DNA from 2 places in the Paenibacillus sp. p3-SID1389 genome. Region 1 is predicted to be linked to the other one. Evidence: a T-box and tRNA genes for the amino acid it is inferred to sense, from the RefSeq annotation. Region 1 holds a T-box; the other holds one or more tRNA genes.
The links. The T-box of region 1 lies ahead of M3G15_RS02905 (arginine--tRNA ligase). A T-box ahead of a tRNA ligase gene usually reads a tRNA of that ligase, here a tRNA-Arg.

Region 1 (6,047 bases):
GTTTATTTTGAAACGAATGAGGAGGTTCATCCGGAAATTAAGGCGATCTTGGCCAAAGGGGAGGAGGTTCGGAACCGGATCGCTTTGACCGGCGTGGATGAATCGAAGTTTACGGAAGGCATTAATCTGAAGCTTCTCATGAACATGTTGACTTAGATGGCGGAGGGGTTCACCAACCAGATGTCCAGGGAGAACAAACTCGATATCAAGGAAATCACAAGGGGGTTCCATGGGCGTGATCGAATTAAGAAACCTCACGAAGCGATAGGGCAAGGCCAGAGGGATTACTGACGTGAACCTTCAGGTGAAGGAGGGGGAGATCTTTGGCTTTATCGGTCCCAACGGGGCGGGGAAGTCAACGACGATTCGGACGCTGCTTGGGCTCATTTATCCGACCAGCGGCCTGGATCCACTGATGCAGCAGACCTTCTTCGAGCTGATTGCGGAGGAGCACCGGAAAGGGGCGACCGTGTTTTTCTCGTCCCATATTCTGAGCGAAGTCCAGAAGATGTGCAGCCGTGTCGCCTTCATTAAGGAGGGCGGATCATCAAGCAGGAGAAGATGAGCGACTTGCAGGATAACAGCTACAAGAAAGTCAGCCTGGAAGCCAAGTCCGACATCGATCCGGCCGCCTTTAAGAAGCTGGATGGCGTCAGCAACCTTGAACTGAGGGGATCTTCGGCCAGCTTCATGTTTAAAGGCAGCCTAAACGCGTTTGCTGCAACGAATCGCTACCGTTGATTTAATCAACATCTCGATTGTGGAGCCCGATCTGGAGGAAATCTTCCTGCATTACTACGTGAAGGAGGAGTAGGCCGTCATGAATATGGTCATGCATGAGTTGAAGTCGCTGAGGAAATCGGCCTTCGTCTGGACCTTGGAGATGATCGCCTTGGCCGCCCTCTACTTATCGATTTATCCCAGCTTAGCGAGCGATGCCGAAGATTTCAAAAAGCTGCTTTGGCAGTTATCCGGAATCCGTTCAAGCGATGTTAGGCATTGATTTGGATAGGATTACCGCGGGCCAAGATCGTCAGCTCCAAGCTGCTGGCTGCGATGCTCCTCCTGATCGCGACGAATATCGTCTTCTATGCAACAGCGTTTCTCATCGCAAACGGAGTCAAAACGGAGGATTTCAGCCAAAAGCTGTTTCTGCTGATCCATATGACGTTATTTTTTGTTCAGTTGATGTTTTTGACGATTGGTATGGCGTCGTCCGTGTTTTTTGCCAAACTCCGGAGCGTCCTTCCGTTATCGCTGGGCGTGGTCATCGGATTGTATCTGATCGGCGCCTTGCTCGCAAGCGGGGAGGACAAAGAGATGATCCGCTTCATCTCGCCCTTCAAATATTTCGCACTTAAGGCCTACCTTAGAGGCTTGATCATCCGGAGCGTATGCATGTTCTTGCTAGTTGTCAGCGGAATGAGCAAGTATTCGGCTCTTTTGAAGTCACGCAGATCAGTGGATTTTTTGCCATGCTGTTTTTGTATATTGAGCTGACGGTCGCGATTCACGCGGTCCTGCTGGGAAGCTTTGCGATTTCCAAACTTACGGACTTGACAGATCAGCTAAACGCACTGAACGTGCTCTCTCCCTTCAAATACTTCAGCTATGAGCGTATCTTAAACGGAGAAGGCCTTCATGCGGGGATTGTCGCGCTATCCCTCCTCCTGGTGGCGGTGCTGGTTGTTGTCACTTATGCGGCTTATCGCAAAAGAGAACTAAACGTTTGATCGTTGCACGAGTGGCGGTTAGAACGCCCATGCAAGAGGCGCGGCCGGTTGATCCGGTCGCGCCTCTTTTTTGCTTGGCGAAACACTTGCCTTGCTTACATGCGATCCGGAGCCGGCAATCCGATGACATCCAGCGCCTCCGCGATGGTCTCCTTAAATTTCGCAGTAAGCCACAGACGGTAGGGTTGCCGCTCGGGCTCGGCTTTTAGGATCGGACAGGCGGTATAAAAATGATTAAACAAGGTGGCGAGCTCATACGCGAAATGGCAGATCGGTGTAGGAGAAAGTTCCTCACACGCAGTGCTCAGCGTATCCGGCCATGCTGCGATTTGCCTCAGCAGGGCGTGTTCGGCACGTTCCTGCGGTGCGATGTCCTCCGGCAGCGACTCCATCCGAGGGAGCCCGTCGGCTTGGGCTTTGGCTAAGATGCTGGCGGCCCGGGCATGCGCGTACATCAGATAAACGCCGGTGTTGCCGGTGGTTTCCGTGGCCTGCTGAATGTCGAATACTACTTCAGTCGGCAAGGCGAATCGCAGCAGATAATAACGGATCGCCGCTGCTGCGATCAGCCGGCTGGACAACCCTTCGGAATCGGACCGCTTGGCTTCGATTTGCGCTTCCATAAGGTCCAGCAAATCGGACACTTTGATGCCGATCCCTTGTCTGCCGGACATAGCGTACGAGGCTTTGCCGTCCGAGGTGTCGAGGCCAAGCTCCCGGGCTGCGCCAGGGCTTAGCGATACGACGCCGTAACCGACGTGGCGCAGCTTCTCCGCTTGGGCTGTGAAGCCTAACGCCTCCAGCGCTTGCTTCACCATCGCCTGCGGATACGCTTGCCTGTGGTCGATCACGTTGACGACGAGATCTGCCTTGCCGTAATCGGCGGCGACACCTTCTGCACTGGTTGTCCAGAGCCCATCTGCAAACGGTTTGTACCTGAAATCGTTCCCCAGCAAACCGAACTTCCAAAGATGATAGGCGATATCCTTGGCCGTATACGTCAAAATTCCGTTGGACCGAACGAGCACCTTATCGGCCTGATGCTCGGCTTCAGACTCCACATCTTCTGCTGCAGGTTGCTTCAGGACCCAGCAGCCCTCCAGCTTACCGGACGTTTCCTTATGGAAGAGTGCGGTCTGCTGCAACAAACGGAAGGCCGTGTCCCAGAACCCTTGCCGGACAATGTTGCTCTCCCAGACCAACAAATCATAATCAATCCCAAACGCCTTCATTTCCTCCAGATGCTCCCGCACGATACGCTCTGCCGTAAGCAAGCCAACCCAAGCCAGGTTCCCGTCTCCAGCTTCCAGCGCCTGCAGCACCTTCGTTCTCTGCTCCAACAGCGACGGTTGATCATCGTATTCCTTGTTAACCCGGGAATAGATGTCCCAACAGAAATCGCCGAATCTCACGTGGGCAGCCTGATGATCCACATTCAGCAACCCAACGACGGTGTCTGCCAACTGATTACCCAGATCGTCGATGTAATTATGCACTTCGATTTGGTATCCGGCCCTCTTGAGCAGCCGCGCCAGCGAGTCGCCGATACAGGCGTTTCTTAGATGACCGATATGAGCGGATTTGTTCGGATTGATGGAAGTATGTTCGATCACGACCTTTTCGCGAACTGCCCGCGGAAGTTGAAAATCCTTGCGGGCCCATTCGTTCCAATCCAGGCGGAAGTTCAGAAAGCCCGGCGGCGCGGTTTCGATCTGGTGGAATAGCCCCTCCATCCGGCCGGTTTGTTCCAATTCATTCTTCAGTTGTGCGGCAATATGCAGCGGTGGTTGACGCAGCGTTTTGGCCAGCTGCATCGCGATGTTGGTCGAATAATCCCCGTGTTCCGCACGGGCGGGCCGCTCGATCACAATGTCCGGGAGCTCCTCGGTGCTGTGGCCAAGCCTTGAAAGGACTTGTCGTACGGACAATTCAAGATATTTTTTCATCCAACTGCTGATCATAAAATCCACTCCTCCCTGGCAAAAAAATAAGCCTTCATCTCATCAAAGAGACGAAGGCATTACGCGCTCGCGGTACCACTCTTGTTGTTAAACTTCATGTTTAACCACTCTGAAGGATAACGGTCTTGGGCCGTGGCTGCTTACTCGACTCACGTTCAGCAACCATTCTCATGGGTCCGTTTCACTGGAAGCCCTGTACCGGTTTCCACCCTCCCGGCTCGCTTGGACTAGAACAGCCAGCTACTCTCCCAATCGTCGAATGTGGGATATTTTGTATTATTATATCCGCTTAATTTGGAATGTCAATCCTGGACTTCCCCAATATCAACCCACGAGCCCGACTTCTAGAGTAGGAGAAGAAAATTTTGGTCATACTCTTACTACTTCCATCAGAACAAAGGGGCTAGCGACATGCAACAACCGGACGAGTTTATCGAAACAACTGCAGCAAAACCTGGAAGGTCTTCGCGAGCTTCTCGGGAACAGTTCGGATGTCGTGTTCCGTCAGCTTTTGCCGGCGGACTGTACGCAACTCGCTATCGTTTACATCGAAGGACTTATCGACAATCAACTCTTGCAACAGGATGTGATTCGCCCGATTCTGAAGACCTCCTCAGACGGGGAGATGACGCCAACTCAGGTTAAGGACAAGGTCGTCAACGTCGGCGGCGTTAGCTCAGTGACCACCTATGAGGATGCGTGCAACGGATTGTTGTCTGGCGGTGCGCTGATCCTGATCGATGGGTATATGGATGGTTTGATTGTCTCAATTCCCGGGTTAGAGGAACGCGCGATTGCCGAATCGAAGGCCTATCCAAATAATCGGGGGCCTCAGGACGCATTCACGGAGGCGATAAGTACGAACACTTCCTTAGTACGTCATAGGGTGAAGGATGAAGAAGTTCTGAATCAGGATAACCAGCTTACGATTTTTCCTATGCTGTACAACACCGATCGTCCAGATACGATCGCAGCGGGCGTAATGGAAGGCCGAATTGCCATCTTTATTGACGGAACGCCATTCGTTCTCCTTGCCCCAACCTTATTCGTCGACTTTCTTCAGTCCGCCGAGGATAATTATCAGTCGTATCTTAATTCCGACGGTATTGTTATTGAGCTTAATGGCCCAACGTGAAGGGGGCCCTTTTCCAGCTTTCCTTGAAGCGTTGATCATGGAAGTCGTTTTTGAGATTTTGCGGGAAGCCGGGCTGCGGATACCGAGAACGATTGGTCAAGCTGTGTCCATCGTGGGTTCTATCGTCATAGGACAAGCGGCGGTCGAAGCGGGCATCGTCTCTACCGTTATGGTGGTTGTCGTAGCGATTACGGCCATATCCAGTTTCGCCATTCCGTTCTATTCCATGTCGATCCCGATCCGGATGCTGCGTTTCGGGTTCATGGCGATTGCTTCAACCCTGGGGATTTATGGGCTGACCGTCGCTTTTATTGTGCTTGTCGTGTATTTAAGCGGGCTCCACTCCTTTGGCGTTCCTTATTTATCGCCCGTCGCTCCCTACAAGGCACGGAAGCAATCGGATGCCATCCTCCGCTTTCCCTACCAACCTGGAGCTAAAGGACCGTAGAAATCAAGGAGATGATCCCTGTGTACCGACAGGTAAAGCGATTTGTTCTTGTCCCCATATCCCTCGCGATGATCCTGCTGCTGTCAGGTTATTGGAACCGCAATGAATTAAATGAACTTTCGATCGTGCTAGCCATGGGGATCGATAAAGCGGATGACCTTTACGAGGTCAGCTTCCAGGTCGTGAATCCAAATCAGATGTCGCGGAAGCAATCGAGCGAGCGTACGCCTACGTTCGTATTCTCGGTACATGCCGATTCCATTAGTGAAGCTGTGCGAAAAAACGGTGGGCATGTCGTCGCGGAAATTGTATATGTCCCATCTGCAAATTTTATTCCTGGATGAGGCCACGGTATTTGGTGAAGATGTCTTTGCATGGACATGCTGCGAGATGAATTCGGGCAACGACTTGCTTGAAGATATGTCTTATGATACATTATTTTTCATAATGAATGTTTCGGTATGAAGCACATACCGCTTCGATCTGACTTGCTCTTGGAGCAAGGGGGAACGGGGCGGTTTTTTTTATTGACTCGGAAAGGGAGTGTGCATGATGAGTGAGTTCGATGATGTTTACTTGGAGTGGCTGGAACGGCAGATCGACGAGGAGACCAACCCAAGAAGAAAGGAGTTTCTCAAAAAGGGATTAAGCCGGGGCACAACGGATTTTCTGCGGTACATTTGGTATCCCGCCATTGGAAACCTCAATGATCTCTATCCTGAGTATGAGGTTCGCGACTTTAATAATGGCTTCCGCTACCTCGATTTGGC
Region 2 (6,047 bases), on a different contig from region 1:
GTATGGCGAGGATCCAACGAGGAGAAGGGATCCTGGAACACAATCTGCATATCCTTGCGTTTCCGGCGCAGCGCCTCTGGCGACAAAGCCGTGATGTCCTCCCCTTCAAAAATCACCTTGCCGCCGGTCGGCTCAATCAGCCGAAGCAGGGAACGACCGGTCGTGGATTTCCCGCAGCCGCTTTCCCCCACCAGTCCAAACGTTTCGCCCCGTCGCACGGTAAACGAGATGTCATCGACCGCTTTAACGAATTGTTGTGACTTGCCAAACCATCCGCCCCCGGTAGGGTAGTATTTTTTCAGATGTTCAACTTGCAGTAAGGGTTCACTCATACAACTTCCTCCTGTGGCGTTTCATGGAGCCAGCACCGGCAGCTATGCGCCGTTTCGTATTCCTTCAGCTCAGGCAGCTGCTCCGAACAAATCGGCATCGCATGCGAACAGCGTTCGGCAAAGCGACAGCCTTTCATCCGGGTGTTCAGGATCGGCACGTTGCCTGGAATGGAGAACAGGCGCTTGCGGTCCTCGTCCATGCGCGGCACCGACTTGATCAGCCCTTGGGTGTAGGGATGCAGCGGATTTTTAAAAATATCCCGCACAGGGCCCTCCTCCACCACTTTGCCGGCATACATCACAGCTACCCGGTGGCACATCTCGGCAACGACCCCAAGGTCATGCGTGATCATCATTACGGCCGTACCGTTCTCCTCATTCAAGCGCCGGATCAAATCGAGGATCTGTGCCTGGATGGTCACGTCGAGTGCTGTAGTTGGTTCGTCAGCGATCAGCAACTCCGGATTACAGGAGATCGCCATCGCGATCATCACCCGTTGTCTCATCCCGCCGGAGAGTTGATGCGGATATTCATCGATGATGGCCTCCGGCCGAGGAATGCCAACCTTTTTCAGCATGTCGATGGTATGTTCCCGTGCTTGCTTCTTGCTGAGCCCCCGGTGCAGCCGAACCGTCTCCCCAATTTGTTGGCCGACGGTAAACAGCGGATTCAGCGACGTCATCGGCTCCTGAAAAATCATGGAAATCGAGTTCCCGCGAATCGCTCGCATTTCCCGCTCCTTCATCGGAACAATGTCCTTCCCCTTAAACTCGATCGACCCTCCCGTAATTTTGCCAGGCGGCTGAGGGATCAGCTTCAAGATCGACAAGGAGGTAACGCTTTTGCCGCAGCCGGATTCGCCAACGACGCCAAGCACCTCGCCGGGATTCACATACAGGTTCACGCCGTCCACCGCAGGGATTTCGCCTCGGTCGGTAAAAAAGTGGGTGTGCAAATCCTTAATCTGCAAAATGGGTTGAATCATGTTTACAGCCTCTTTTCCCGTAAAAATGGAATCTCGCAATTCGACAATGTCCGTCAGTAATAGACAAATGTACAATCGATCTGTCGTGCTGTAATTTCCTAAAGCGTAAAGATGCAGCAGTGCCCTCTATCTCTATGTTAGTTGCGGCACTCGACCTTCGAATTGTCTCTACAACGCGGACGAATGTACATTCTCGCTTCCGCACAGCAATCAGGTAAAGCAGAAGCCTAAGCAGAAGAGGTCAATGAAGCGATATACGGTAAATCACATTTTTCTCTGCCGTAATTTCGCTAAAAGTGGCGATTTATCGAACTATGGTCAATTGGAGTGTTAAGTTAACTGACATAAAATTAATGGCTTATTTGATAAGCTACTTTACAGCATTTTCACAGAATAGACAATAGAAAATTTCAGAATGTCATGTCTATGACAGCTGTTTGGTAGGCAATTTATAAAATTTGAGATTATCGGAACATTTAAGGTAGAATGGAAGTAAACGTTATCTATTCATGTGAGAGGTGATGGTGATGAGTTTCACGTTAACTTTGGGAAGTCCGGCACCAAACTTTAACCTGCCGGCTACGGATGGCCAGACCTACTCTTTGGAATCTTTTGCTTTGGCCAAGGTGCTCGTCGTGTTTTTTACTTGCAATCACTGTCCTTATGTGCTTGGCTCTGATGAAGTCACCCGGCAAACGGCGGAGAAGTTCAAGGATCGGGGAGTCGTATTTGTAGGGATTAACTCGAACAGCGAAAACACCCATCCGGAAGATTCTTTCGAGCACATGGTCAAACGGATGGAGCAGCATCGATTCCCTTGGGTGTATTTGCGGGATAAGGAACAAACGGCAGCGAAAGACTATGGTGCGCTGCGCACGCCGCATTTCTTCGTCTTTGATGCCGACCGCAAGCTCGTCTATACGGGACGCGGCGTCGATAACCCGCGCGACACGAGCAAAATGACGGTTAACGATCTGGATCGGGTGTTGGAGGAGCTCACCACCGGGCGCGAAATTTCGATTCCGCTAACGAATCCGATCGGCTGCAATGTGAAATGGGAAGGGCAGGACGCTCACTGGATGCCAGCGGACGCCTGCGATTTGGTGTAAGCCGATGAGCCGCCTTTACGATTTTGAAGTCCGTACGATTACGGGTGAAACCACGACGCTCGCGCCATATCGGGGACAAGTGCTGCTCATCGTCAATACCGCCAGTGCATGCGGGTTGACACCGCATTATGCGGGGCTGCAGCAACTGTACAGCAAGTACAAGGACCAAGGCTTCTCCGTTCTTGGGTTCCCCTGCAATCAATTCGCCGAGCAAGAGCCTGGGACGGAAGCAGAGATTAAGGCTTTCTGTGAAACGAATTATCAAGTCACTTTTCCGCTCTTCGCCAAAATCGACGTAAACGGGGAGCACGCCCACCCGTTATACCGTTATCTGCGGGAGCATACGCCAGAACCTTACGATACGGGGGATATCGAATGGAACTTCGTGAAGTTCCTGGTTGGGCGAGACGGCGAGATCGTCAAGCGGTATGCGGCTCGCACCGAACCCGCTGAGATTGAGCCGGACCTTCAAGCGCTGCTGTCTAGTTCGGCGGCAGGCCGTTAATCTCAAGCCCTAACGCCCATACCGCCAAAGCCGCCGGAAACTTAATACTCCGGCGTTTTTTTACGCAGTCTCTCCGCATAAAAAAACTTCGTTCTGATCGACAATTTTCGCTATAATCTTATTTATGCTAACCACTAGAAGAACTGAGCCTTTTCGTTATTCTCTGAATCCACCGATCGCCGCCATCGCTCGAAATCCTGTCGATCGACGGGCAGGCGCTGCCCTTGAAACCTGCGCAGATCGTGAGAGGGATGGCTGCATCCGAAGCATCATCGTAAAGTAAATCGAAACGCCCCGACCGGTAATTAATGGCGGGGCTTGATTCTTGTCTGCGTTGGCGTTATAATATTTCTTGCTTAGCTCTTGCGGGTGTAGTTCAATGGTAGAACGCCAGCTTCCCAAGCTTGAGGCGAGGGTTCGATTCCCTTCACCCGCTCCATAACCTTTTTTTAACCTCTAGCCCTTTGATTAACAAAGGGTTTTTTTGATTTTATCTGGAAGATGCGGATCTTACCACATTTGGGGGCGAGTTCTTTATTTGACTTCCCCTGAGCCAGGGTCGAGATGAATTAACTGGAAAACTTACCGTTAATATTTGATTTTTTCTCACGTGCAAGCTACTAACTGGAAATTCTACTGTTATTTTTGCTGATTTCCCGCTCAGGGGCATTTTTGAACAAAATTAACAGTAGGATTTACCTCTAATTCTTCGGTTTTGTCCAAAAACGGCCAAAATAGCGGTAGAAAATCCAGTTAGTTGATTGTGGGGGTTCTCGCCCAACCTGGGACTATAGCAAAAAGAGCACCCCAAAGGGTGCTCTTTCGTCACGTCCCAGGAGGGGTACTCTCGCTTCGCTCGAGACTCCGCTCCTCCGCCCGCTTGCGCGGGCGGTCTCGCTCCGACGAACCCACCGGGGGTTCTCGCCCAACCTGGGACTATAGCAAAAAGAGCGCCCCAAAGGGTGCTCTTTCGTCACGTCCCAGGAGGGATTCGAACCCCCGACCGACGGCTTAGAAGGCCGTTGCTCTATCCAGCTGAGCTACTGGGACACGTCGTTATAAAAAAAAGGATGCGTTAATTATTATAGCGCATCCTTTTTGTTTTTCAAAGCGTTTTTGGCATAAATTTGGTGATTCCTCCCTCAATGGGGCAACTGCTCCAATCGGGCGACGATCTGCTCATTCGCGAGCAGATTCTGCAGGAACTCCTTCCGCTGAGCTTCCGGCTCCGGCCAGCCCCGATCCCCAAACCGCTCCTCCGCCACCTCAGAGAACGCCTGATGCAGATTATTATCGTACCAGTCGATCTCCAAGTTCGCCTCGCTGCGGATCATCCGGATGATTTCATACCCTTTCCCGTCCGCAGCACGCGCCACATATACAAAAAGCTCGGGGTCTCCCACCGCGCCCGGATACACCTGGATCACGGCACAGGGTCGCCCTTGGTGCTCATCCATCCGCCGATATTCCGCGTCCTTGATATAATACGTCACAGGCGTCGCTCCTTTCCGATGGACATCCAAACAGCTACAGCTGTGCTGCAAAACCGGAGCGCTCCATTTGCGCCCGCGTTTCCGCCGTGCCCAGCCGGTAAATTTCACGATACAACGCGTTCAGATAACTTTCGTAGCTGCGGTTGACCTCGTCTTCCGGCGTATCCGGCCAAGGATAGGTAAAAGCCATAACCCCGTTCTCCTCCTTCTCCCCTAAATGCTCGAGCATATGACTCAGGTGATCCGCCTCCTCCCGGGTGGCTTGAATCTCCCACTCGTACGCTGCAGCGCCGGGATCCTCAAGGAGCGATCGCCCTTGAACCGAAACGTAATAAGTCCTTTTTTCCATGGTTAACCCTCCTTCTTATGCCTTGCTTCACCTCGCGCTATACTGCCTCCACGCCATAGTTTTCCATAATGGACAGACATTTTATGCCCTCGTTCGGCATAATTTGTTAATACTTTTCACCCGGTCGGCAAGCGGGGACTGTAAAGCAATGCGGAGAGGAGATAGCAAAAATGTGCGGAATAACCGGCTTTATCGAATGGAACCGGGACTTGACGAAAGAATCGGATCTGGTGTTATCCATGACGTCCTGTCTGGAAAAACGGGGACCGGATGCCCAGGGAACTTGGATTTCCGGCCCGTGTGCCTTCGGACATCGTCGCCTCAGCGTCATGGACCCCGAGAACGGGGCACAGCCGATGATTATTCATGAGGAAGATGCGGTATTCACGATTGTATATAATGGGGAAATTTATAACGCACTGGAGCTGAAAGCTGAACTGCAGCGGAGAGGCCGAACGTTCCGAACCAACTGTGATACGGAGGTGTTGCTGCAATCGTATATCGAATGGGGACCGGATTGCGTCTACCGGCTGAATGGGATTTTTGCGTTTGCCATTTGGGACAGCGTTCGGGAGCATGTCTTTTTTGCCCGGGATCGCCTTGGCGTCAAACCGTTGTTCTACAGTGAAATTGACGGTACGTTGATCTTCGGTTCCGAGCCTAAAGCAATCTTACGCCATCCGAAGGTTGAGCCCGTCGTCGGGCCCGAAGGTCTTGCCGAAATTTTTGTCATCGGTCCAGCGAGAACGCCGGGCCATGGCGTGTACAAGGATCTAAAAGAACTGCGTCCAGGCCACGTCATGATCTTCAACCGCAATGGACAGCGCAAATACGCTTACTGGAAGCTGGGAGCCGAGCCGCATACGGACAATGTGGAGGAAACGGCCGCAACGATTCGCCAGCTGCTGCAGGACACGATGGAGCGCCAGCTCATTTCCGACGTGCCGGTGTGCACCTTGCTGTCCGGCGGTCTGGACTCCAGCGCATTAACCGCACTGGCCGTCGATTATTACAAGCGGACCGGCCAAGGTCAAGTTAACACGTATTCGATCGATTATGTCGACAACGACAAGCATTTCCAAGCCCACAGCTATCAGCCTGGTGCGGACGGCCCGTGGATCCAGCGGATGGTCGAGGAACTGCAGACCGCCCATCACGCAATCAAGTTCGATACGCCTGAACTGGTTGCGGCGCTGCCCGACTCGACGATTGCCCGCGATTTGCCAGGCATGGCAGATGTGGACGCCTCATTGTTGCTTTTTTGCCGGGAGAT

Region 2: it has a tRNA-Arg gene. The T-box ahead of M3G15_RS02905 (arginine--tRNA ligase) is inferred to sense a tRNA for this amino acid. The anticodon was not compared.

The regions. Positions count from the first base shown of each region.
Region 1 is NZ_JALXVO010000004.1:36,576-42,622, forward strand. It holds gene M3G15_RS02880 (hypothetical protein) at 1-156, shown strand, start outside; partial or broken gene M3G15_RS02885 (ATP-binding cassette domain-containing protein) at 284-814, shown strand; gene M3G15_RS02890 (hypothetical protein) at 821-1,003, shown strand; gene M3G15_RS02895 (hypothetical protein) at 1,000-1,500, shown strand; gene M3G15_RS02900 (hypothetical protein) at 1,476-1,733, shown strand; gene M3G15_RS02905 (arginine--tRNA ligase) at 1,829-3,694, opposite strand; T-box leader at 3,738-3,959, opposite strand; partial or broken gene M3G15_RS02910 (spore germination protein) at 3,954-5,277, shown strand; gene M3G15_RS02915 (Ger(x)C family spore germination protein) at 5,298-5,621, shown strand; gene M3G15_RS02920 (transcriptional regulator) at 5,830-6,047, shown strand, end outside.
Region 2 is NZ_JALXVO010000009.1:8,194-14,240, forward strand. It holds gene M3G15_RS05640 (ABC transporter ATP-binding protein) at 1-332, opposite strand, end outside; gene M3G15_RS05645 (ABC transporter ATP-binding protein) at 329-1,318, opposite strand; gene M3G15_RS05650 (thioredoxin family protein) at 1,846-2,427, shown strand; gene M3G15_RS05655 (glutathione peroxidase) at 2,432-2,932, shown strand; tRNA gene M3G15_RS05660 (tRNA-Gly) at 3,298-3,371, shown strand; tRNA gene M3G15_RS05665 (tRNA-Arg) at 3,909-3,982, opposite strand; gene M3G15_RS05670 (hypothetical protein) at 4,075-4,425, opposite strand; gene M3G15_RS05675 (hypothetical protein) at 4,460-4,774, opposite strand; gene asnB (asparagine synthase (glutamine-hydrolyzing)) at 4,945-6,047, shown strand, end outside.